Regions from separate parts of the Enterococcus wangshanyuanii genome, predicted to be linked through region 2. Evidence: predicted binding sites of a transcription regulator. Region 2 holds the regulator's gene; each other region holds the start of a gene.
What was found. The regulator NrdR, encoded in region 2, represses ribonucleotide reductase genes. The targets are predictions, from matches to a motif close to ACACNATATATNGTGT.

Region 1: nrdD (anaerobic ribonucleoside-triphosphate reductase) is a predicted target of NrdR. The motif match lies at 4,500-4,515, and genes of this name have one in related genera.
Region 3: pnuC (nicotinamide riboside transporter PnuC) is a predicted target of NrdR. The motif match lies at 2,382-2,397, and genes of this name have one in related genera.

Annotation. Positions count from the first base shown of each region.
Region 1 is NZ_CP021874.1:3,663,405-3,671,028, reverse strand. It holds gene dltA (D-alanine--poly(phosphoribitol) ligase subunit DltA) at 1-943, opposite strand, end outside; gene CC204_RS18420 (teichoic acid D-Ala incorporation-associated protein DltX) at 961-1,110, opposite strand; gene CC204_RS18415 (ABC transporter permease) at 1,471-3,552, opposite strand; gene CC204_RS18410 (ABC transporter ATP-binding protein) at 3,542-4,309, opposite strand; gene nrdD (anaerobic ribonucleoside-triphosphate reductase) at 4,620-6,812, shown strand; gene nrdG (anaerobic ribonucleoside-triphosphate reductase activating protein) at 6,952-7,554, shown strand.
Region 2 is NZ_CP021874.1:458,210-465,833, forward strand. It holds gene CC204_RS02120 (glycosyltransferase) at 1-823, shown strand, start outside; gene nrdR (transcriptional regulator NrdR) at 1,057-1,542, shown strand; gene CC204_RS02130 (replication initiation and membrane attachment family protein) at 1,555-2,955, shown strand; gene dnaI (primosomal protein DnaI) at 2,958-3,887, shown strand; gene CC204_RS02140 (hypothetical protein) at 4,089-5,261, shown strand; gene wsfD (glycan biosynthesis hexose transferase WsfD) at 5,276-6,790, shown strand; gene CC204_RS02150 (hypothetical protein) at 6,774-7,624, shown strand, end outside.
Region 3 is NZ_CP021874.1:3,780,508-3,788,131, reverse strand. It holds gene rlmD (23S rRNA (uracil(1939)-C(5))-methyltransferase RlmD) at 1-741, opposite strand, end outside; gene CC204_RS18965 (deoxynucleoside kinase) at 909-1,550, opposite strand; gene pnuC (nicotinamide riboside transporter PnuC) at 1,569-2,255, opposite strand; gene CC204_RS18955 (diacylglycerol kinase) at 2,516-3,586, opposite strand; gene gatB (Asp-tRNA(Asn)/Glu-tRNA(Gln) amidotransferase subunit GatB) at 3,603-5,033, opposite strand; gene gatA (Asp-tRNA(Asn)/Glu-tRNA(Gln) amidotransferase subunit GatA) at 5,033-6,502, opposite strand; gene gatC (Asp-tRNA(Asn)/Glu-tRNA(Gln) amidotransferase subunit GatC) at 6,502-6,807, opposite strand; gene ligA (NAD-dependent DNA ligase LigA) at 7,052-7,624, opposite strand, start outside.

The sequences.
Region 1 (7,624 bases), 640 kb from region 2:
ATTTTTCTAGCAGCTCTGATGTAATTTTAACTCCCGAAATTGCCACAGTTGCTTCCGTTGGGCCATAAGTGTTAAAAATCTGAGCATCTGGAAAACGCTCCAGTAATTTTTGCGCCGTTGCTTTCGGTAACTCTTCTCCGCAGAATAAGAAAATTTTCAGACTCTTTACATTTTTTTGTTCAAAATTTGGTTCCATCAAACAAATATCCATGAATGATGGTGTCGAAACCCAAACCTCTATCTCCAAAGTCGGAAGGACTTTGAACAGCTGTTTAAAATCAGTGATGACTTCTTTCTTCATTGGCGTCAAAGAACCTCCTGAAACTAAGGCAGGATATAGATCCATCACTGACAAATCAAAGGAATATGGCGCTTGCGATAAAAAGCGCATCCCTTCAGTTATGCCAAAATCAGTCAACTCCCAATTCACAAAGCTCAATAAATTCGTGTGACTGATTTGAACGCCTTTAGGAACGCCAGTCGTTCCAGAGGTAAAAATAATATAATAGGTTTGTGAGCCCTCAACTGGTCGGAGCATGTCTGCTGAAGTAGAAATCGTATGCTCTTCCTTCACTTTTTCTAAAGAAATAATTTCAGCTTGCGTTGCAATGTCCGGCCATTCAGCTATGGAAAAAATCAGTGCAGGATCCGCAACATCTAAAATCATCTCTATCCTTTCAGCTGGGGTATGGGCTTCGATCGGGATATAGGCATGACCGGCTTTAGAGGCACCAAGAAAGCAGGCTAACATATCGTATTCTAATTCGCCATAAACAACCACAGGACGAGAGCGTTCTATGTTTTGCTGTAAATATCCAGCAACAGTATCGGAGTCTCTTTTTAATTCTCCGTAAGTATGCGTTTGATCGGCTTCAATATACACAGGTCGATTTGGCTCATTCAGCCCCCAACGATCGACTGCTTCTATAATATCAGTAATCATGTTGAAGTCTCTCCTTTCTAAAACTCATTATAAATAAATGATCCACCGTCAATATTTTTATAATGATACAAATAAATCAGTATCAGTAATATGCCAAAATAGAAAATCGTTTTTCCAATAAATTTGCTCCAGTATTGCACATTGGTCTTAGTTAAAAATTCTTTCAATTTTATAGCCCTCCTAAACAGTCGCCTATCACCTTTTTTGTAAGGTAATTGTAATAAAGTAAAATGAAAAAAGAAATCCAATTCGCTAACAAATAGCTGTTTTTCACTAACAGTTTTGTCACTTCCATAAAAAAAGGGTGGACAAAAGTCATAAGCTTTGCTCCACCCTTGATTAAGTATTTGGAAACGTTAGAAATTTATTTTTTTTAAGAATTATTATTTTTTTAAGAAATCATTAAGGATAGTAAAATTTTCGTTGTTACGTTAGACACATTTACCTATTATATACTTGAACGCTTAGAAAATGAAGCAGAGTTTTATTTTATTATCCTTTTTTAACCTTCTTTTATATTCAATTATTTAATCTTTCTCAAGTACGATTCGAATATAAATCGCTGAAGTTAAAAAATAATACGCTAAATAAATTAAAATCAGCAAACCGCAAGATAAATAAGCCAACCAATAACCTGAACTTGTAATTATCATACTAAAGACATAAATTGCGAAGCTTGCATGTAAAACACCAATGATCATTGGTGGGAAAAAGATAATACTATTTTGTTGATAGACAAGTTTTCGGATCTCTTTTTCAGAAACGCCGATTTTTTTTAATAGCTCGTAACGTTCCTTTTCTCTTTCAGCTTCTGAAAACTGATGCAGCATCAAAATACTGCCTGTGATGATCAACGCTAAAATTCCTAAAAACATAGCTACATAAATAAATAGGCCCATTTCTCTTCTCTTATATCTCAAATCTGAAAAGCGACTTGTATAATTTAATTGCCAATACTCTTGTTCATCTAAATCAGATGGACTTTGTCCTTCTTTTTTTTCTGGATTCCGGCTTGTTTTTGATGTATACCCTTCAACTTTCTGACCTTTCCACTGGTAACGATAATAAACAGGTGAGATCCATTTGGGCTTTATTTCTTCGGCTATTTTATCTGAAAGAGCCTCTTCATCCTTTGAATCGACATTTATCGCGTACAATGAATAGCTGATGCCTGTATTTATTTTGTTAAATTGTTCATCGGAAACGATCACCGTTGGAAAACTATAACGAAGCAAATCTTGACCTAAATAATCCGGTCGAACATCGGCAATCTGAAATCTGGTATTTTCGGAAAAAATAAAGTCAGAATCATACCGAATGACACCAGCCAATGTATTTTGAATACTATCTAAAACTACAAGGTCAGTCGGGTGTTTCAATTCGATATTCTTTAAATAATGATTGTATTTTTGAAATTCTCGATAATTAGAAAGAGCCATTATATTGATTGGCGTTAAATTACTTTGGCTGGCATCTTGACCAATTTTAAGACTATAGCGGCTGCCTGTTAGCTTATAATTTAATTCTACTAGCGATTTTACTGAAGTGTCTGACTGATTTTCAATCGTTGTCATTACTTTATCAAGATCATCCTCCGCCACGATATAATCATTTGGCGCAACAATGTTCACTGAATTCATTCCAATCGTATAAATAGAGGCCGCCCCTCCGATCATACCCAGAGCAATAGCAATAAAAATCGTGACGGCAAAAAGTGTGCTACCCACTCTTGTCATGTGAAGCTTTGTGTTGCCGACTGCAACCATATTTAGATTTCGATAATAAGCAGAGCGATTTTTTGTAAATAAATAGACAACTAGATGCATCGTGTATTTAAAAAATAGAAAAGTACCAATACAGCAAATAGCTAAAATAACTAGAGGTGCAAGAAAAAAGCCGCCAAACCCCAGGGATGTTTTCATCAAAAATGAGATAAACTGCACAATATTATAGGACAAAAAATAACCAAAAAGAATCAACAATGCACCAAAAACTCCCAAACCGGCTTTAAATCTGGATAAGCGATTTGATGCAGCTTCCCGTTTCTTTTCAGGGGTTAGCAAGTTTGTCACCTGATAAAGATAAATCAGCCAAGTGCTTCGGATCGACACTGCTAATAGCATAAAAACAAAGACAACACTTGTTTGTACCATCGAAGGGACTGAGATAAAAAACAAACTTTCCACTTGTAAAAACATAGCTTTCGCAAGAATCATCGAAAACAACTTTGAGAAAATCACACCTAAAAATAAGCCTGTGATCAAGGAAATAGCCCCTAAAAATAATGTTTCAATGAAAAACAGCAAGGATATCTGCGTCTTCTTCATTCCAACCAATTGATACAGTCCGATCTCTTTTCGACGTTTTAATAAAAAGAAGTGATTCGCTGCAAACATAAAGCCCAGAATCATGATTACGATCAAGACACCGCCTAGATTCATTGCACCATCAATATGGATTTCCTGACCCAGCCGATTCGTCAACGATCGATTGTAGGTAAGTGCGCTAAAACAATAATAAACAACTACCGCAAATGTCATACTGACAAAATAAACCAGATAATTCAAAAATTGACCCTTAAAATTTTTCCAGGATAGGTTAAAAATCATTCGCACGACCACCTCCGCCAATCGTAGCCTGCATATCGATCACTCGATTGAAAAATTCCTTTCTTGATCCTTGGCGTACGACTTCTGAAAAAATCACCCCATCTTTGATAAATAAAATACGATTACAGTAACTTGCCGTATAAGGATCATGAGTCACCATCATGATCGTTGCATCATCTTCAACATTCATATTCGTCATATATTGAAGCAACTCTGCAGCCGACTTAGAATCTAGTGCGCCGGTAGGTTCATCCGCAAAAATCAATTTTGGTTCTGTGATCAGTGCTCTGGCTGCAGCAACCCGTTGCTTTTGACCTACCGAAATCGTATTAGGGTATTCATTCAGCAACTGTTCGATTCCCAACACAGTAGCCACATGAATCAAACGCTGCTCCATCTTTTCAAGCGGTATTCGATCGATCGCTAACGGTAATAAAATATTATCCTTAACATTTAAGGTATCAAGCAAATTGAAATCCTGAAAAATAAATCCTAATTCTTTGCGGCGAAAATCGCTGACTTGATTATTTCGCATTTTTAAAATATCCTGACCATCGATCCGAACTGTACCAGTCGTCGGTAAAGCAATAGTCGAAATCGCATTCAACAATGTTGACTTTCCTGCTCCGCTGGGTCCCATGATCCCAACAAATTCGCCTTGTTCCACAGAAAAAGAAATATTGTTTAGGACCTGAACTTTATTATTTCGATAGCCATAAGATTTACTTAGATGATTCACTTCTAAAATTTTTTTCATCTGATTCGCTCCAGTTTATTCATTGTCCTTATTCTACCAATTTTTTGGACTGGTGAACATCGATTCCTCTTACAATTAAGTAATGATAATAAAATGTTTAAGAAGTATTTATTTTTCCAGACAAAAAAGTTGTGACACTTTCCACAAACCTTTTAGGCAATTGTTTTCATGCTTTTTCCATTCTCACCAAACACTATATATAGTTGTTCGTTTGATAAAAAATAAAAAATGGACACTATATATAGTTGAAACTTTCGTCGAATTGTTTTATGATAAGAAAGGAATAAATCTATGAGGAGATGGGTTATAAATGATAGAGATTAAGCAAGCTAAAAATGACGTGGGTGCTACTGATTTGACTTTGCATACGATGAAAATCATCAAAAGAGATGGACGTCTAGTTGATTTTAATGACCAGAAGATTTATGATGCTTTGATCAAAGCTGAACAAAAAATTCGAGGTTCATTGGACCCGCTTGCTCATGAGCGCATTCAAGAGATCGTGGAGCGCATCGATCAGGAAATTGCAGAACGATTTGTAGATAATGTCAAAATCTATGAAATTCAAAATATCGTAGAGCACATTTTACTTGCTAAAAACGAATACGAACTTGCAGAAGAATACATCAATTACCGTACACGACGTGATTTTGAACGTAGCAAATCAACAGATATCAATTTCACGATCGGCAAATTGATCAACAAGGATCAAGCGGTCGTTAATGAAAACGCAAATAAAGACAGCGATGTGTTCAATACACAACGTGATTTAACTGCAGGTATCGTTGGGAAATCGATTGGATTGAAAATGCTCCCTCCACATGTGGCAAATGCCCACCAAAAAGGAGATATCCACTATCATGATTTAGATTATCATCCATATACGCCAATGACAAACTGTTGTTTGATCGACTTTAAAGGCATGTTGAACAATGGATTTAAAATTGGGAATGCAGAGGTTGAATCGCCTAAATCGATCCAAACAGCGACTGCTCAAATTTCTCAAATCATCGCCAATGTAGCCTCAAGTCAATATGGCGGCTGTTCTGCTGACCGAGTAGATGAGCTGCTTGCACCTTTTGCAGAATTAAACTACGAAAAACATTTGGCAGATGCAAAAGAATGGATCGACGGCGCAGATCGTCAAGAAGAATTTGCTAAAGCTAAAACTAAAAAAGATATCTATGATGCGATGCAAAGTTTAGAATACGAAATCAATACATTGTTCACTTCAAACGGACAAACCCCTTTTACTTCTTTAGGTTTTGGTCTAGGTGTCAACTGGTTTGAACGTGAAATTCAAAAAGCGATTTTACAAATCAGAATCAATGGCTTAGGTAGTGAAAAACGAACAGCGATTTTTCCTAAACTGATCTTCACATTGAAACGCGGTGTTAATTTGAATGAAACAGATCCAAACTATGACGTAAAACAGTTAGCACTTGAGTGCGCAACAAAACGGATGTACCCAGATGTTTTAAGCTATGATAAAATCGTAGATTTAACTGGCAGCTTCAAAGTTCCAATGGGCTGTCGCTCATTCCTACAAGGTTGGAAAGACGAGCATGGCGAAGAAATCAATGTCGGCCGGATGAATCTTGGTGTCGTGACATTGAATCTACCAAGAATCGCCATGGAAGCGAATGGAAATCTAGATAAATTCTGGTCACTTTTAGAAGAACGCTTGGGCACGATGAAAGATGCATTGGTTTATCGAGTTGAACGCTGTAAAGAAGCAATTCCTGCAAACGCACCGATCTTGTATATGTATGGTGCTTTCGGTAAACGTTTATCCAGAAAAGAATCAGTAAATGAATTATTTAAAAATAAGCGTGCCACAATCTCATTAGGCTATATTGGCTTATACGAAGTTGCTGCTGCCTTTTATGGCGGAGATTGGGAAAAGAATCCTGAAGCAAAAGACTTTACCCTTGCGATCTTAAAAGATTTAAAAGCCCATGCCGATCAATGGGGCAATGATTATGGTTATCACTTCAGTGTTTACTCAACACCTAGCGAAAGCTTAACAGACCGCTTCTGCCGTTTAGATACTGAAAAATTTGGTGTTGTAGAAAATATCACTGACAAAGAATATTATACAAACAGCTTCCATTACGATGTTCGTAAAAATCCAACACCGTTTGAAAAATTAGATTTTGAAAAAGATTATCCACAATATTGTTCTGGTGGGTTCATTCATTATTGTGAGTATCCAGTTTTACAGCAAAACCCTAAGGCTCTAGAATCAGTTTGGGATTATGCTTATGACCGCGTTGGTTACCTTGGCACAAACACACCGATCGATCATTGCTACGAATGTGGATTTGAAGGTGATTTCAACCCAACTGAACGTGGCTTTGAATGTCCTCAATGCGGCAATCATGATCCAAAATCTTGTGATGTTGTAAAACGGACTTGCGGTTATTTAGGAAACCCCCAAGCAAGACCGATGGTGCATGGTCGCCATAAAGAAATCTCTTCACGAGTGAAGCATATGAAATAAACCGTTCAGCTAAACAACTGGAAGAATAGTTTCATTTTTTCAGTTGTTTAGTTGTTTATTGTATTTTTTATTCATACTAGTCGTTTAGATGAACGACTATAGAAATGTTTTTCATTTTTATTTGAAAGAAGGAACTATAATGAGAAATCCTAAACCTCAAGAGTGGCTGGCAGATGAGCTTAGCCAAAACTATATTGCTGATTACAAGGCATTCAACTTTGTTGATGGTGAAGGTGTTCGAAATAGCTTATACGTCAGTGGCTGTTTATTCGCTTGTGAAGGATGCTTTAATCAAGCGGTGCAAAATTTCCGGTACGGGAAGCCTTTTACAAAAGAGTTAGAGGATAAAATTATTGAAGATCTCTCCCATGATTACGTGCAGGGGTTGACTTTGTTGGGTGGGGAGCCTTTTTTAAATACACAGGTTTGTTTGAGTGTCGTTGACCGTGTTCATCAAGAATTTGGTTCAACAAAAGATATTTGGTCCTGGTCTGGTTATACTTTTGAAGAATTGCTGTTGGAGTCTTCTGATAAGCTAGAATTGTTGAATAAAATCGATATTTTAGTGGATGGACGCTTTGAACTGGCTAAAAAGAATTTGAACCTACAATTCAGAGGAAGCAGCAATCAGCGGATCATCGATGTGAAAAAATCATTCGCTTGCGGTCAAGCTGTCATATGGGATAAATGCCATGATGGAGAACAAGCATATGAGCAAATCAAAAAGTCTGAATTGATCTGATTCATCCTTGCTCTAAACAAAATAGACTGAAATAAAAGCAATTATTTTCGAGGTAGTTGCTTTTGTCCCG
Region 2 (7,624 bases):
TATTTTGACAGTTGATAGTGATACCGTTTTTGAAAAGCATGCGATCGAGCAGGGGATCATTCCGTTTGATGATGAACAAGTTTATTCTGTTGCTGGAGTCATTGTCACACGAAATATTACAGATAATATTCTAACGATCATCACAGATTTGTTGGTAGTTGGCCATATGGTATTGATAGAACGATCGATGAATTCGATGTTTGGCAGTGTAGCAGTTAATAGCGGACCAATTGCTTTTTATCGTGCGGAAGTGCTGAAATTAGCGGAAACACTTGGATATGAAAATGAACAGTTCGGACGTGCAAGAGTGGAGTTTTCGGATGATAGTTTTTTGACCATGGCCGCTCTTTTATTAGGAAGAACAGTTGCCCAGTCAACGGCAGTGTCTTATACAGAATTACCGAATAAAATCAGTCATCATGTAAGACAGCATCTTCGCTGGAGCAGAGGAAGTTTTATTAGAGGCTTTTGGCGTTTGTCACTTTTCCCGATCAATAGTTTTGTATTTTTCAGGCAAGCTTTTGGCTGGGCAATGTTTGCTTCGATGCTAGTGATCAAATTACAATTATTTTATTGGCTGATTTTTGTGATGACAGACATCCCCATTTTACTTTTAGCCCCATTAGCATTTAGTGCGGTTTATTCTTTGTCTTATATTTCGATCCCAAGAAATGATCTGGCAAAGAGAGACAAGTGGATCGTGTTTTGTGCGTTTCCTTTTACAGTTTTATGGATGGTCTTTGTCCTGTCACCTGTGCGTGTTTGGGGCTATATCACGCATAAAAATACTGGCTGGGGAACGAGAAATAAAATAGAATTATAACTTGTGAATCACACAAACGTAACAAACCATCTAAGGGAGAGTTTCTTAGCATGGTTTGTTATTTTATTTCAAGAGATATCATTGTTATTAAATAAAACTCATACTATAAGAAAAAATTAATAGAGATAGATAGTTAATGTCTGGTTTCTCAGCCATTTCATGTTATAATACTGGTAGTAAATAACGATTAAACGAAATAATAGATAATAATAGAGATAGATGAGGTGAATATTATGCGTTGTCCAAGATGTCATCATAATAATTCTCGTGTCATTGATAGCCGCCAAGCGGATGATGGACGTGCGATTCGTCGTCGCAGAGAATGCGAAAATTGTAATTACCGTTTTACAACGTTTGAACGAATCGAAGCGGCGCCATTACTAGTCATCAAAAAAAATGGTGATCGAGAAGAATTTAATAGAGAAAAGATTTTGCGTGGGTTGATTCGTTCAGCTGAAAAACGCCCTGTTGCAATGGAACAAATGGAACAGATCGTTGATAATGTTGAGAATCGAGTACGTAGTTTAGGTGAAAATGAAGTTTCGACAACATTAGTTGGTGAATATGTGATGGAAGACTTAGTAGATCTAGATGAGATTGCTTATATTCGCTTTGCAAGTGTCTATCGTCAATTTAAGGACATGAGTGTCTTTTTGAAAGAATTACAAGGAATCGTTGACAAAGCTAAGTCATCAAATGATGATACAACCAATAAATAAGGAGGTCTTTCCTTGAAAAGTAATTGGAAAGAAGTCCAGCCAAAAAGCATTTTTCAAGTTGGTATAAGTTCGCCATTGTCGGATCAGGAGCGGGAAGTACTGGCACTGTTGTACCAGCCGATCATTGGTTCAGATGCGTTTAGTTTGTATACGACATTTTTGTCTGAAGTAGGGACTAACAGTACTAGTGAATCACTGTTTCATGCAGAACTGATCACGATGATGGATAAGAGTATCAAACAAATTTTAAACGCTAGAAAAAAGTTAGAGGGAATCGGACTATTAGATACATTTGTCAAAAGCGATGCGGAGTTAGGCACTATTTTTTTCTATCGGTTGAACCATCCGGAGACCGTAGAGCGTTTTTTCAAGGATGAAGTGTTGACATTGACACTCTTAAATACAGTCGGTCAAAGAAAGCTAGATAAATTATTCGATCGTTTTAAGCCAAACTATTTCTCATTAGCTGGTTATGAAGAAGTTTCAGCAAGCTTTAAGGATGTCTATTTATTTAAAGCAGAACAGGTTGCTGCTCAAAATGAGCAATTGCAGCAGATTGAAGCCTCATTTAATGATCCTCGTCCGGCTAAAAAAATTAGTGCTGTGAATGAGTCGTTCGACTGGTCCTATTTTATTCAGGGAATCGAGCGTTTAGGTATAAAATTACCAGATAATAGTGATGGATTTAAGGAAGAAGTATTCATTTTTCATAATTTGTTTGGTATCACAGAATTGGATATGGTCGATTTTTGTTCAAAATCATTTGACTATTACACTGGGAAGATAGACACTAAAGATTTTGAGCGAGCAGTATATAGAACCTACGATCCGGATAAACAACAAAGAAAAAGTGAAGTCATTCAAAATGAGCAGGTGAATCTTTCTGATACGGATCAGCAAACTTATCGATATAATTCATTGAAAATGTCTGGTTTTACAGAAATGGATATTCAAATGATCATGGACAGTGAAAATAACTTCCCGCTGAATTACTTGGAAGCCTTAAAAAATAGCAAAGGCGGATATACAACACCACAAGAACGTTCGTTAGTAAAATATTTAGTTTCAAAGTCTGGACTGCCAAATAGTGTGATCAATATTTTGATCAATTATGTGTACAATATTCAAAAACAGCCAACGCTAAAAGCTGATTATGTGAATCGAATTGCCAATGAATGGGCTCAAAGCGGAATCGTTTCGCCAGAAAAGGCGATCGAGCATGTTCGTGAAATTGCTCAAAAAAGTAAAACGCAACAAAACAAGCCTCATTATTCACAAAATAATCGAGTGATTCGTCAGGAAACACTACCTGACTGGGTGGATAATCCAGTTGAGGAAAAGAAATTATCTCCTGAAAGACAAGCTGAACTCGAAAGAGAGCTTCGAGAACTATTAAAAGAAGAAGGTGATTAATAATGGAAGATGTAGGCAAAGAAATGTCAAAGATCATTCGCAATAGAGATATGAGTGAGCGCTATAACGAGTTGGTGGATGTCGTTTTGAAAGATGAAGATGTCCAAAGATTTATTGAAGAACATCGCGACCGCTTGACAGATGATGATATCCGAAAGAGCTATTCAAAATTGTATGAGTTTGTTCAGGAGAAAAGAAAGTATCAGTTAAATGATCCCACGATGATTGCCCCTGGATACGAGCCAAAATTAGCTTTGAACTTCCATTATATCGATGTCACGTATATTCCAACAGAAGCTCTGATTGCGAAGCAGCAAGAAGAAGAGATCAGAAAACGTGTGAAGGCGATGGATATGCCAAAAGATGTCCGTGAAGCTCGCTTAAAATCATTTGACTTAAGTTCTGATGGACGGGAAGAGGCTTTTGCTGGAGCGATGAAATTCATTAAGGAGTACTCACAATCTCCTAAAGAATTTCATAAAGGTTTATATTTACAAGGGACCTTTGGTGTAGGAAAATCTTTTCTCTTAGGCGCAATTGCAAATAGTTTGGCGGAAAGAGGATTTGTAACAACGATCGTTCATTTTCCTACCTTTACTGTAGAGATGAAACAGGCTATTGCGAAAGATTTAGTCGGCGAAAAATTGGATGCTGTCAAGAAATCTCCTGTATTGATGATTGATGATCTGGGAGCAGAATCTATGACGTCATGGATAAGAGATGATGTATTAAGTGTTATCTTACAGTATCGAATGCAAGAGCAATTAGTTACTTTCTTTTCGTCAAACCTAAATCTAAAAGATCTTGAAAAGCATTTAACAGTTACACAACGCGGAGAACAAGAACCATTAAAAGCACGCCGAATTATGGAACGGGTTCGTTACCTAGCGAAGGAAATCACTATGTCTGGAAATGACCGAAGAAATGGATAAGTAATGCGGGAATAAAATCTCCTATTGGAATGAGTTTTTTTATCTCAGCGATTAGTTAAATTAATAGAGCGAAATCAACTTATAGATTAGTTTGATTTCGCTCTATTTTTCTGTTGAAAGAGTGTTAGATAGCGGATTACTCGCTTTATTACAGAGAAATGTGTACACTAAAGACATAAAAACAAACGGCTGAGGTGAATTATGAAAAAGAAAGTAGTCTTGTTTGGGGGAATACTAATTTTGGGCGTGGCTGCCTATTTTCTTTTTTTCAGGCAAACAACAAAGGAAATCCATGTAAAAAAGGTGGAGCCGGAAATCATGAAACTTATGACAACCGATGAGCAGACATTTAGACATAAAATAATAAAACAATCATCAGAAACAAAGGAACGAAGAAATAATCTCAAGTTCTTTATCGATACAAAGATGATGCTTCCAAATGGCGGAATTACAACAAACTTTCTGGAGAATACGGATTCAACGGAAGTTGCAACGGGGCATGAAATGCTGAGTGAATCATCTGGTTTATATTTAAGAAACCTCGAAATGACAGATACTGAAGGGCGTTTTGATACTTATTATAAAGAAACAAAGAAGCTTTTTTATGATAGAGTCCAATTTAGCTATCGTGTAGATGAAAATGGCAAGAAATTTCCTGTAAATGCTTCGGTTGATGATTTAAGAATCATTCGCGCTTTGATTGGTGCTAGCGCTCGGTTTGGTTCAAAAGACTATACAAAGGAAATCGATAGCGTAGCTAAAAATTTTATGGAAACATCAATGGATCACAATATATTAATTGATTTTTATGATGTTGATCAAAAGAAACAATCTGATAGTACCTCTCTTTTTTATATTGATTTAAAAACAATGGGTTATCTTTATAAAAAGTATGATGTATCTGCTGATTATTTACAATATCATTATTCTTTGATCGAAAATGGCTATTTATCTGATGCTTTTCCATTTTATCAAACCAGATTCAACCATAAAACGAATAAGTATGAAAATACAGGAACCATCAATGTTATTGAATCTTTACTTACGATTCTGCATTTAGGAGAGGCTGGTCTTCAAAAGCAGGAGAGTATTGATTTTATTAAGGATCAGGTCAGTAAAGGGACCTTGTTCAACTCCTATGATTTAACAGGTGTTCCAGTGGATAAAAATCAATCAGCTGCCGCGTATGCTTTAGCAGCAGTGATTGGAGCAATCATCCATGATCAAGAACTATATGATTCTTCGATTTTGATTTTGAATAATTTTCAAATCACTGATCCGAATAGTATGTTCTACGGAGGATTTGGTGATAGCCGTACAAAAGAAGTGTTTTCTTATAATAATCTAATGGCTCTTATAGCATATGATCTATGATTGAGGTGAAAAGCGTGAAGAATTTTATGCGCAGGCTCCAACACTATTTTACTATTGTTTCTAATTATATCTCCCCGCCATTACTAGCTGTACTAGTAATAGGTATTATCACAAGTATTTTATTATTTATTCCGCCAGTCAATGGTCTGGCAGATAATGGCAATTATTACCGTATTTTAAACGGTAGTGGTCTTTACATTCAAAATATCAAGGATCATTCTTATTTAAGTTATTTTCAAAAAGAGTTTTCAATTATGCAATACTACAATCAATCATCCAGTATTTTCATTTCTTCTCAACAACTGTTTATTACACTGGCCATTTGGCTGAATAAACTTTTTTACAGCGCTCATCAATTCGATATTCGATTTTTAGGTGCTGTTTATTTGCTGTGTTATTTACCTGGGATCTATTTATTGGCAAAAGGGCTAAGCGCTGGTTTATCGAAAGGGAGGAGCTATTTAGTTTCTCTTTTTGTGATTTTTCTTTTAGGCGATACGTCATATACAATTTATTTCAACTCGTTTTATTCTGAAGCAACATCACTTATAGCCTCACTTTACATTTTTGCAGCAGTCATTTATTTATATCGTACAAAGGGTTTTGGTAAAAGAGGATTGATTTGGCTACTTTTGTTTATCAATACAATCATCTTGTTAGGTGTAACCAAACGACAGTTTTCTCTGATTTTTGGACTGTTGGTTATGGGACTCGGACTTTTCGCTTTTACTAAAAGTAAAGGAACACGCTTAGCTTTAGGCGCTGTTTTAGCAACATTTGTTGGCTTTCTAATCATGGGAACTATTTTTTTACCATACTCAACGCGCGAGATAGATTTATACCACAGCTTAACTAGAGGGGTCATGCTTGAAACAGCTGATCCTGATTCGCGGATGCGGGAAGGCGGCATCAATCGCCAATATGGATTGGAAAAAGGGACGACCTATTTTGATGAATACAGTCCTGTATCACCCAAATCAGATCAAGTAAAAGAAAATTTTATTGGAAAAGCTGGGACAATCTGGGTAGTCATCAATTACATTTACCATCCAGATGAGTTCAATAAGCTGCTTGATATAGCCGTACAAGATGTATATTTTGTTAAGCCATCAGAACTTGGTAATTATGAAGAAGCTGCTGGAGGAGAACCAGCACAACAAACCCGCTTCTTTACTTTGTATAATCGAATCAAGGCAGCCGCTTATCCCAAATCGTTTGGGTTTTATATCCTTTTTAGTGTTGCATTGATCGGCTTATATGGTGTCGGATTTTATAATGGAGTTAAGGAAGGAAAAGCAGGCATGATCGTACGTTTCTTTTTGATCACAGGATTTTTAGTGAATATGATTTTTATTTTCCTATCGTCCATAATAATCAAAGGTGATTCAGATTTGATTCGGCTATTGTTCCTCGTTTCTCTCTATTTTGATTTGATTTCATTATTGCTTTGGTCGGACATAGTAGGTAAACGAATTTGGAATGATGAACCCGTGCAAAAGGAGGGACTAGAATATGAGACTCAAATTTAGTCTATTCTTTATTTTATGTAGCCTGTTTTTAATCCCTCAAAAGATGTTTGCCGCAGATGAACAGCATATTTTATTTGTCTATGACAGTCTTAATATTGCTGAGAATAAACAAAACGATGTAGATTCTATTCAGCGTCTTTTAACAAGCTTTGGAGCGAGTGTCCAAACGATTGAAGAAGATAAATATTTAAGTGGAATGATGTTCAATCAAAAATTTGATGGGATCATTACGATGATCAACTGGTCTGATAAAGAACTGAATGAGAAGTTTATCCAGGATAGAAGTCAATTTTCTGGTAAGAAGCTGCATATTGGATCAAAAGTCGTACCAGATGAGCAGCAGCTTTTTACGGGAAAATGGCGGGATTTAAGCCATCGCCAATTTACACTGGAAGATGAGCGTGACCGCTATTCTCAAATCTTGAATTATAGAGAAAAGACGACTGTTTTGGAAGAGACGGCTGGTGAGGGAATTGGTCGATTAAGAGCCCAAGAAATTGACCATCAAGCAATTCCGTTTGGTGTGCTGGAAAATGGTCATGGATTCTTGCCTTTTTTTGATAAAAAAGGAGCAGTTTTTTTAAAGAGTGCAGAGCTGATAAGTTCTTGGCTAGGAATAGGGCAGTCGTATAACCCTATTTTAACGATAGATGGTTTAAATCCAATGAAAGATATGGGGGTTGCTTCTGATTTTCAAAAAGCTTTATCGAAAATCAGTGTACCTTATATTATTTCAACCACAAGTGTCAATCGAAACAATACGACAAGACCCTATTATGTATTTACGGATGTACTGCGCTCGTTTGAGTCGGGATCTGGAATCGTTTTTTTAGA
Region 3 (7,624 bases), 520 kb from region 2:
GACATTTTGTACGATGCTAACCACTTCTGGCAGCGCCTCTAATATATCCGGGACGATTTTACTTGTTGGGAATAGTTTGGGTGTTCTTGTGATCAGAACTACCATCATTTCTCCAGTATGATAGCCTCTACGAACAACGATATGGCGCAGGTTCCCTGTATTATCTGATTCGTTATATGGTTTGATACTGTATCGTCTCATAATGTCACGAATCTTGATCACTGCTTCATCGATTTTAGGATCTTGAATATAGAAATGTTCCAACGGAATCAAATCATGACTATTTTTTCTAAAGAAACCTGTTTGCAATTGATTATCGATTTTTCTTACCGGAATTTGTGCTTTATTGCGGTATCCCCATGGATTTTTCATTCCTAGAGTATCTAAAACTGGGACATCAGGTAACTTGGCAACACGCTGCATTACATTTTTCACTTGATTGGTTTTAAAATTCAATTGAGCTCCATAAGCTAAATGCTGCAACGGACTGATACCGACTTTGGTAAAGTTTCGATCTTTAACAGGAACACGGTCTCCACTTGATTTTAAAATAGTGACTACTTTACCATAACCAAAGCTTTTACCGACTTTCAACACTTTGATTTCGATTTTTTCGCCAGGTAAAGCATCTTCTATAAATAGTGGATACCCATCGATTTTAGCTACCCCCATTCCTTCATGGGTCAAATCAATGATATCTACTTCGATCGTTTCATTTTTTTTTACTGGAAAATTATTCATAGGTCGCTCCTTCTTTTATGCGCTTCACTCATTCTAATGAAAAAATACAGGAAAAGCAATAGAGAGTTCGGCTTTGATAGTAAAAAGAATCACATTTTAAGGGGGGAAAATAAAAAGATGAGATAAAAACGGTTCCCTTTACCTCATCTTTCATTATTTCATTTAAATTAGTTGATTTCAGCTAATTTATTTTCAATCAATTGAATCACTTCTTTTTTGGCAGTATCATTTTCGATAAAATCATATTTGTCACCATCAATTTGAATTTTCGGACTCTCATCATAGTCTTCAAACCACTTTTCATAGCGACTATTCAGTTCTTTGTAGTATTCATAAAGTTCTGGATCATCATCTACCTGCTCGTATGAACGCCCACGTCGTTTGATTCGTTCCAGCATTTTAGGAAAAGATACTTTAATATGGACTAACAGATCCGGACGCTTTTTATGCGCTGCATAGGGCAATTCCTGCAGCATATTTTCCAATAGTGAATCATAAACTTTTACCTCGGTTTCATTTGCTCTGCCCAAGTCAGCATTCAAATGAAAAAGTAAAGAATCTTCATAGATCGAGCGGTCTAGTACATTATTCTCATGAGATAATGCTTGTTTGATACTATCAAAGCGTTTATTTAAAAAATAGATTTGTAATAGAAATGCATATTTTTGGGGATCTGCATAAAACAAAGGTAATACTTCATTATCATCTACAGATTCATAAAATGCTTCTGAACCTAAATGTTCTGAAATAATTTCTGTTAAACTAGATTTTCCTGCACCAATTGTACCTGCTAAAACGATCACTGCCATCGAACTCCCTACCTATTATTAATTATTTTTTTTTAATTTCAACCAATGTATCATACCATATATCGAGTTAAAGGTGTACATGCAATACATAACAAACAACGCATAGTCACCACCAGCATGTGTCCCTGCTCTAAACCATAAAACGATAGAAAATAAATTTCCTAATAACCAAAAAACAAATTGTGACTGATATCTCTTGATCATCAATAGCATTCCCGTTGCTGAGACACTAAAAGTTACTGCGTCAAGTGTCTGCTGTGCATCGTTGACAAAACCTAAAAGATAATAAGCAAGAATACCGATCCCTAGCCAAATCAATCCCGCATATAGCCATTGAATCCCTTTTAATACTTTGACATCTGTGACATTGCCAGTACCGTCTTCACTTGCTTTTAGCCAAGCAAATAATCCTGTAATATCCATGATGATATAAAATGTCTGAAGCAGTACCTCTGCGTAGACTTTTGTCTTTAAGCCAAAATAACCAATGATCAATGCACTGATAAAGCCAAATATATAGTTACTGGCTTTTCCTTGAGCAATCAGATTGACGCAAATGATTCCGGATAAGCCTCCAACTAATGTGATCCAACTGGACGGATTAAAAAGAAATGCAGTCAATTGAACTAAAACCATCGCTAATAAAAATAAATAGCTTTTTCTTTGCCAGCCTTTAAAATCATTTATAATAAAATTTGAACCCATCTCAAACAAACCTTTCGCGACTATTATTATCACCTTCTGCAGAATTGACGACTCCATTAATTTACTCTTGTTTGAATCAGAAGTCAATGAGAATCCTTCTCAATTAACAATTATGAGAGTTTTTTTATACTATATATTGCGTTTATTAATTATATGAAGTACATATATTGTGTTTTTACTAATTTTCTCATTTTCGTGCTAAAAAACAGGTTCAAGCCAAAACTAGAATGTTTTGACTTGAACCTGTCTTTAATGAAAAATCAGCCGATTTGACCATTGTTATCAATATCTTCTTCGGTCAAACGTTCAACTTCTTTTACAAACTCTTTACTTGCTGCATGATACTGATCTTCTTCTTCCTGATCAGCTTCATCCTCGTCTTTATATTCACTTAGAACTGATCCCATGATGGCATTCGAAGGAATTGCATCAGCATTCGCAAACATTTCAATATGTTGATGCAAATTCGTGAATTCCATTGGTGCATCACCACCATATTCTCCATCTAAATTGATCATCATTTTCGCTTTTGGATCAAGTGTTTCTGCATGTAGATAACTTGTTTTAGTATAGATCAAACGAGGATCTTCTACATGCTTTCCACCATTTAACATTAGAGCAACTAAATGAAGGATCTCAAACACATTTGCCGTTTTAACGATGATCAAAGAGAATTTGCCATCATCTAGTTTTGCATCAGGTACGATCGTTTCAAATCCTCCGACTGAGTTGGTCAGTCCAAGGAAAAACATCGAAGCATTTCCTTCATAGACGCCTTCATCGTATTCCATCCGCATTTTGATCGGTTTGACCCGAGGTAGCATTTCAGCCCCCTTCGCTAAATAAGCAAGATAGCCAAAAATACTTTTCAACTCTGAAGGAACCTCATAGGTCAACTCAGTCAAATGACCACCTGCTGCGATATTGATAAAATAGTTCTCACGAGCACGACCAATATCCATTTTAACTGTTTGATTTTTGCGGATCACTTCTGCTGCTTTGACAATATTATCTCGAGGAATTTTTAATGCTCTTGCATAATCATTCGTTGTTCCAGCAGGAATAATCGCCATCTTAGGTCGATTTTCCAAAGGAGCAATTCCGTTTACAACTTCATTGATCGTTCCGTCTCCACCTGCCGCAACGACCAGGTCAAAACCTGATTCAGCTACACGACGGGCTTCATTTTTAGCGGAGTTTTCTTCTGGCGTTGTGGCAAAAGCACTAGCTTCATATCCGCATTCTTCCAAGATAGAAAGAATATCTGCTAGATTTTTCTTGACTAGTTCTTTACCGGAAGTAGGATTATAAATTACTCTTGCTTTTTTCATCTGCATCTGCTGCTTTCTATCGTTTTGTCAATTCTTCTTGGAGCAGTTTGTTTACAACACCTGGATTGGCTTGCCCTTTTGTTGCTTTCATGATTTGACCCACTAAAAAGCCGACTGCACGGTCTTTCCCGTTTTTGAAATCATCTACAGATTGTTGATTGTTATCTAGTACATCATTGATGATCGGCAATAATTGTGATGGATCAGAAAGTTGAACCAAGCCTTTTGCTTCAACGACTTCTTTGGCATCGCCGCCATTTTCGATCAATTCTTTAAAGACTTTTTTAGCGATCTTAGAGCTGATCGTACCGTCTGCGATCAACGTGATCATTCCAGCTAAGTTTGCTGGTGTTAGTTTTGTATCAGCCAACTCGACTTTTTCGCTATTCAAGTAAGCAGAAACTTCACCCATCAACCAGTTTGATACTTGTTTGGCATCTGCACCTTCTGCTAAAGCTGCTTCGAAGAAATCAGACATTTCTTTCGTCAAGGTCAAGACCATTGCATCGTATTCAGGTAATCCTAATTCTTTCGTGTAACGTGCACGACGAGAAGCAGGCATCTCAGGTAAGCTTTGGCGCACTTGCTCGATCCACTCATCATCGATCGCAAAACGTGGTACATCCGGCTCTGAGAAGTAACGATAGTCACTTGAGCCTTCTTTGACACGCATCAACAATGTTTTATTTGTTGTTTCATCAAAACGACGAGTTTCTTGTTGAATTTCACCGCCTGATAATAAGACTTTCGCTTGACGTTTTTCTTCAAAAGCCAACCCTTTTTTAACAAAGCTCATAGAGTTCAAGTTTTTGATTTCGGCTTTTGTCCCGAATTCTTCCTGACCATATGGACGTAGTGAAATATTAGCATCACAACGCATTGAGCCTTCTTCCATCTTCACATCAGAAACATCTGTGAAAAGAATGATCGAACGTAATGCTTCTAAATAAGCATAAGCTTCTTCTGGTGAACGCATATCTGCTTCTGACACGATTTCGATCAACGGTGTTCCTTGACGGTTTAAGTCGACGTAAGAATAGCCGCCTTCTCCGTGAATGTTTTTACCCGCATCTTCTTCCAAATGAACACGTTCAATACGAATGCGTTTTGTTTCGCCTTCAACTTCAATATCGATCCAGCCGTCATGACCGATCGGTTGATCGAATTGAGAAATTTGATAGGCTTTGGGATTATCTGGGTAAAAATAGTTTTTACGGTCAAAGTGTGTATCTTTTGAGATTTCACAATTTAAAGCAAGTGCTGCTTTCATCCCAAAAGCAATCGCTTCTTTATTCATCACTGGCAATACGCCTGGGTAACCCCAGTCGATCACATTGGTATTGCTGTTTGGCTCAGCACCAAAATGAGCAGGTGCTGGTGAAAAGATTTTAGAGTTTGTTTTTAATTCTACATGGACCTCAAGTCCGATGACAGTTTCAAAGTTCATTAGTCATTCCCCCCTAAGATCACAGGTTTTTTCGTGTGGAAATCTGTTGCTTGTTCAAATGCGTAAGCTGCTTTATACATCGTACTTTCATCGAATGCTTTGCCGATGATTTGTAAGCCGACTGGCAAGCCTTCTGAGAAGCCAGCTGGTACGGACATTCCAGGTAAACCAGCTAAGTTTACTGGAATCGTCAATAAGTCATTCATATACATCGTGATTGGATCATTGATGTTTTCACCTAACCCAAAAGCAACGGTCGGTGATGCTGGGCCAATGATAATATCATACGATTCGAATACTTTATCGAAATCTTGTCTAATCAAGGTTCTAACTTGACCTGCCTTTTTGAAATAAGCGTCATAATAGCCCGCACTTAATGAGAATGTTCCGAGCATAATACGGCGTTTTACTTCAATACCGAAACCTTCAGAACGTGAATTCACATACACATCTTCAAGGTTTTTAACATTTTCAGAGCGGTAACCATAACGGATACCGTCAAAACGTTGTAAGTTTGAACTTGCTTCTGAAGAAGCGATGATATAATAAACAGCTACACCATATTTTGAATGTGGTAAGCTAACTTCTTCAACTGTTGCACCTAGTGCTTTAAATGTTTCTGCCGCTTTAAGGACAGCGTCACGAACACCAGCATCGACTCCTTCACCAAGATATTCTTTTGGTAAAGCAACTTTCATACCTTTGATATCCCCTGTTAAACCTGTAGTAAAATCAGGAACGGATACGCCAGCAGAAGTGCCGTCTTTTTCATCAAACCCGCTGATTGCGTTCAACGCTAGAGCATTGTCTTGAACATTTCTAGTCATTGGACCGATTTGGTCTAAGCTTGAAGAAAAGGCGATCAAACCAAATCGAGATACACGTCCGTATGTTGGCTTCATACCAACGATTCCGTTGAATGAAGCTGGTTGGCGAATACTTCCACCTGTATCGCTTCCTAAAGAAACCGGAATTTGTCCCGCTGCAACTGCTGCTGCCGAACCACCTGAAGAACCGCCAGGAACTTTTGAATGATCCCAAGCATTTTTTGTTTGTTTGAAATATGATGTTTCTGTACTTGCACCCATGGCAAATTCATCCATGTTTAATTTACCAACAGGGATCATATCTGCTTGGTACAGTTTATCCATTACTGTTGCATCATAAATCGGATTGAAATTATGCAGCATTTTTGATGCAGCCGTTGTTAAAATATCTTTTGTGACGATATTGTCTTTGATACCGATAGGAATTCCAGCTAATGGATTTGATTCAGTGATCCCTTTCAAATCAATTGCTTTCGCTAAATCTAACGCTTTTTCTTCATTGATTGTAATGAATGAGTCGACATCTTTCTCTGTTTCTTTGATGCGGTCCAATGTTGCATGTGTTAGATCTGTAGCAGTAATTTCTTTTGATACCAATAAATTATGCAGTTCTGTTAGTGACTTATCGTATAATTTTTCCATTATGCACCAGCCTCCCCATTGTCGATAATTGCTGGCACTTTGATATAGCCATCTTCTGATTCCGGTACGTTCTTCATTAATTCATCGCGGTTCATTCCTGGTATCGCATTGTCTTCACGCATCACATTGATCGAATGTGCGACGTTAGACGTAAAAGGTACGCCCTCTGTATCTACTTCTTCTAATAATTCCACCATATCGATGATTTTACCTAATTGATCAGTAAAATCTTTCAATTCTCCATCGGAAAATGCTAGTTTTGATAATTTTGCTACGTGTTTTGCTTGTTCTTCACTAATTGCCATGGGTACCCTTCTTTCCTTTAGAAGAACTCCGCCAAGCAGGTTCTATAGAAGCAATTAAGCTGCAAATAGAACACAAACTTGCTAGAGTTCTTTCGTTCAAATTTATACTGTTAAATGAATCATTTCGTTTGATAAAACAGCTTTTTCCTTATTCTATCATAAAATTCTAAGAAAATTGGCTAGAGACCAAAGAAAATCACTTATAATTGAAAAAAATTGTGATAATTTAGCGATATAGCTACTCTTATGAATCAGCTGTTGTACTGTTGTCAATTGCTGTAACCATTTGCTGTTCATCCCAAACCTCGATACCAAGATCCTGAGCTTTAGTCAACTTACTCCCAGCATCTTCTCCAGCTACCACAATATCTGTTTTCTTAGAGACACTGCCTGTGACTTTACCGCCAAGGCTTTCGATTTTTTCTTTAGCCTCTTCACGGTTATAATGGGTCAGCTTCCCAGTCAAAACGACCGTCTTGTCTTTGAACGGAGATTCTACTGCAGCTAACTGAGCCGTACGGATCCCTTTGTATTCAAAATTCACACCGGCTTTTGTCAGTTCATCCATCAATTCATGAACTTCTTCATTATCAAAGTAAGTGACTAAACTATCAGCAATTGTTTCACCAATGGAATCTAACGCTACAACGTCTTCTTTCGTTGCTTGACTGATTGCCCATAGATCGCCAAAATGCTCCGCTAAAACTTTGGCTGCTTTCGCGCCAACATGACGAATCCCCAACCCAAAAATCAAACGTTCAACGGAATTTTCCCGACTAGCAGCAATGGCTTGAAAAATATTATTTGCTGATTTTTC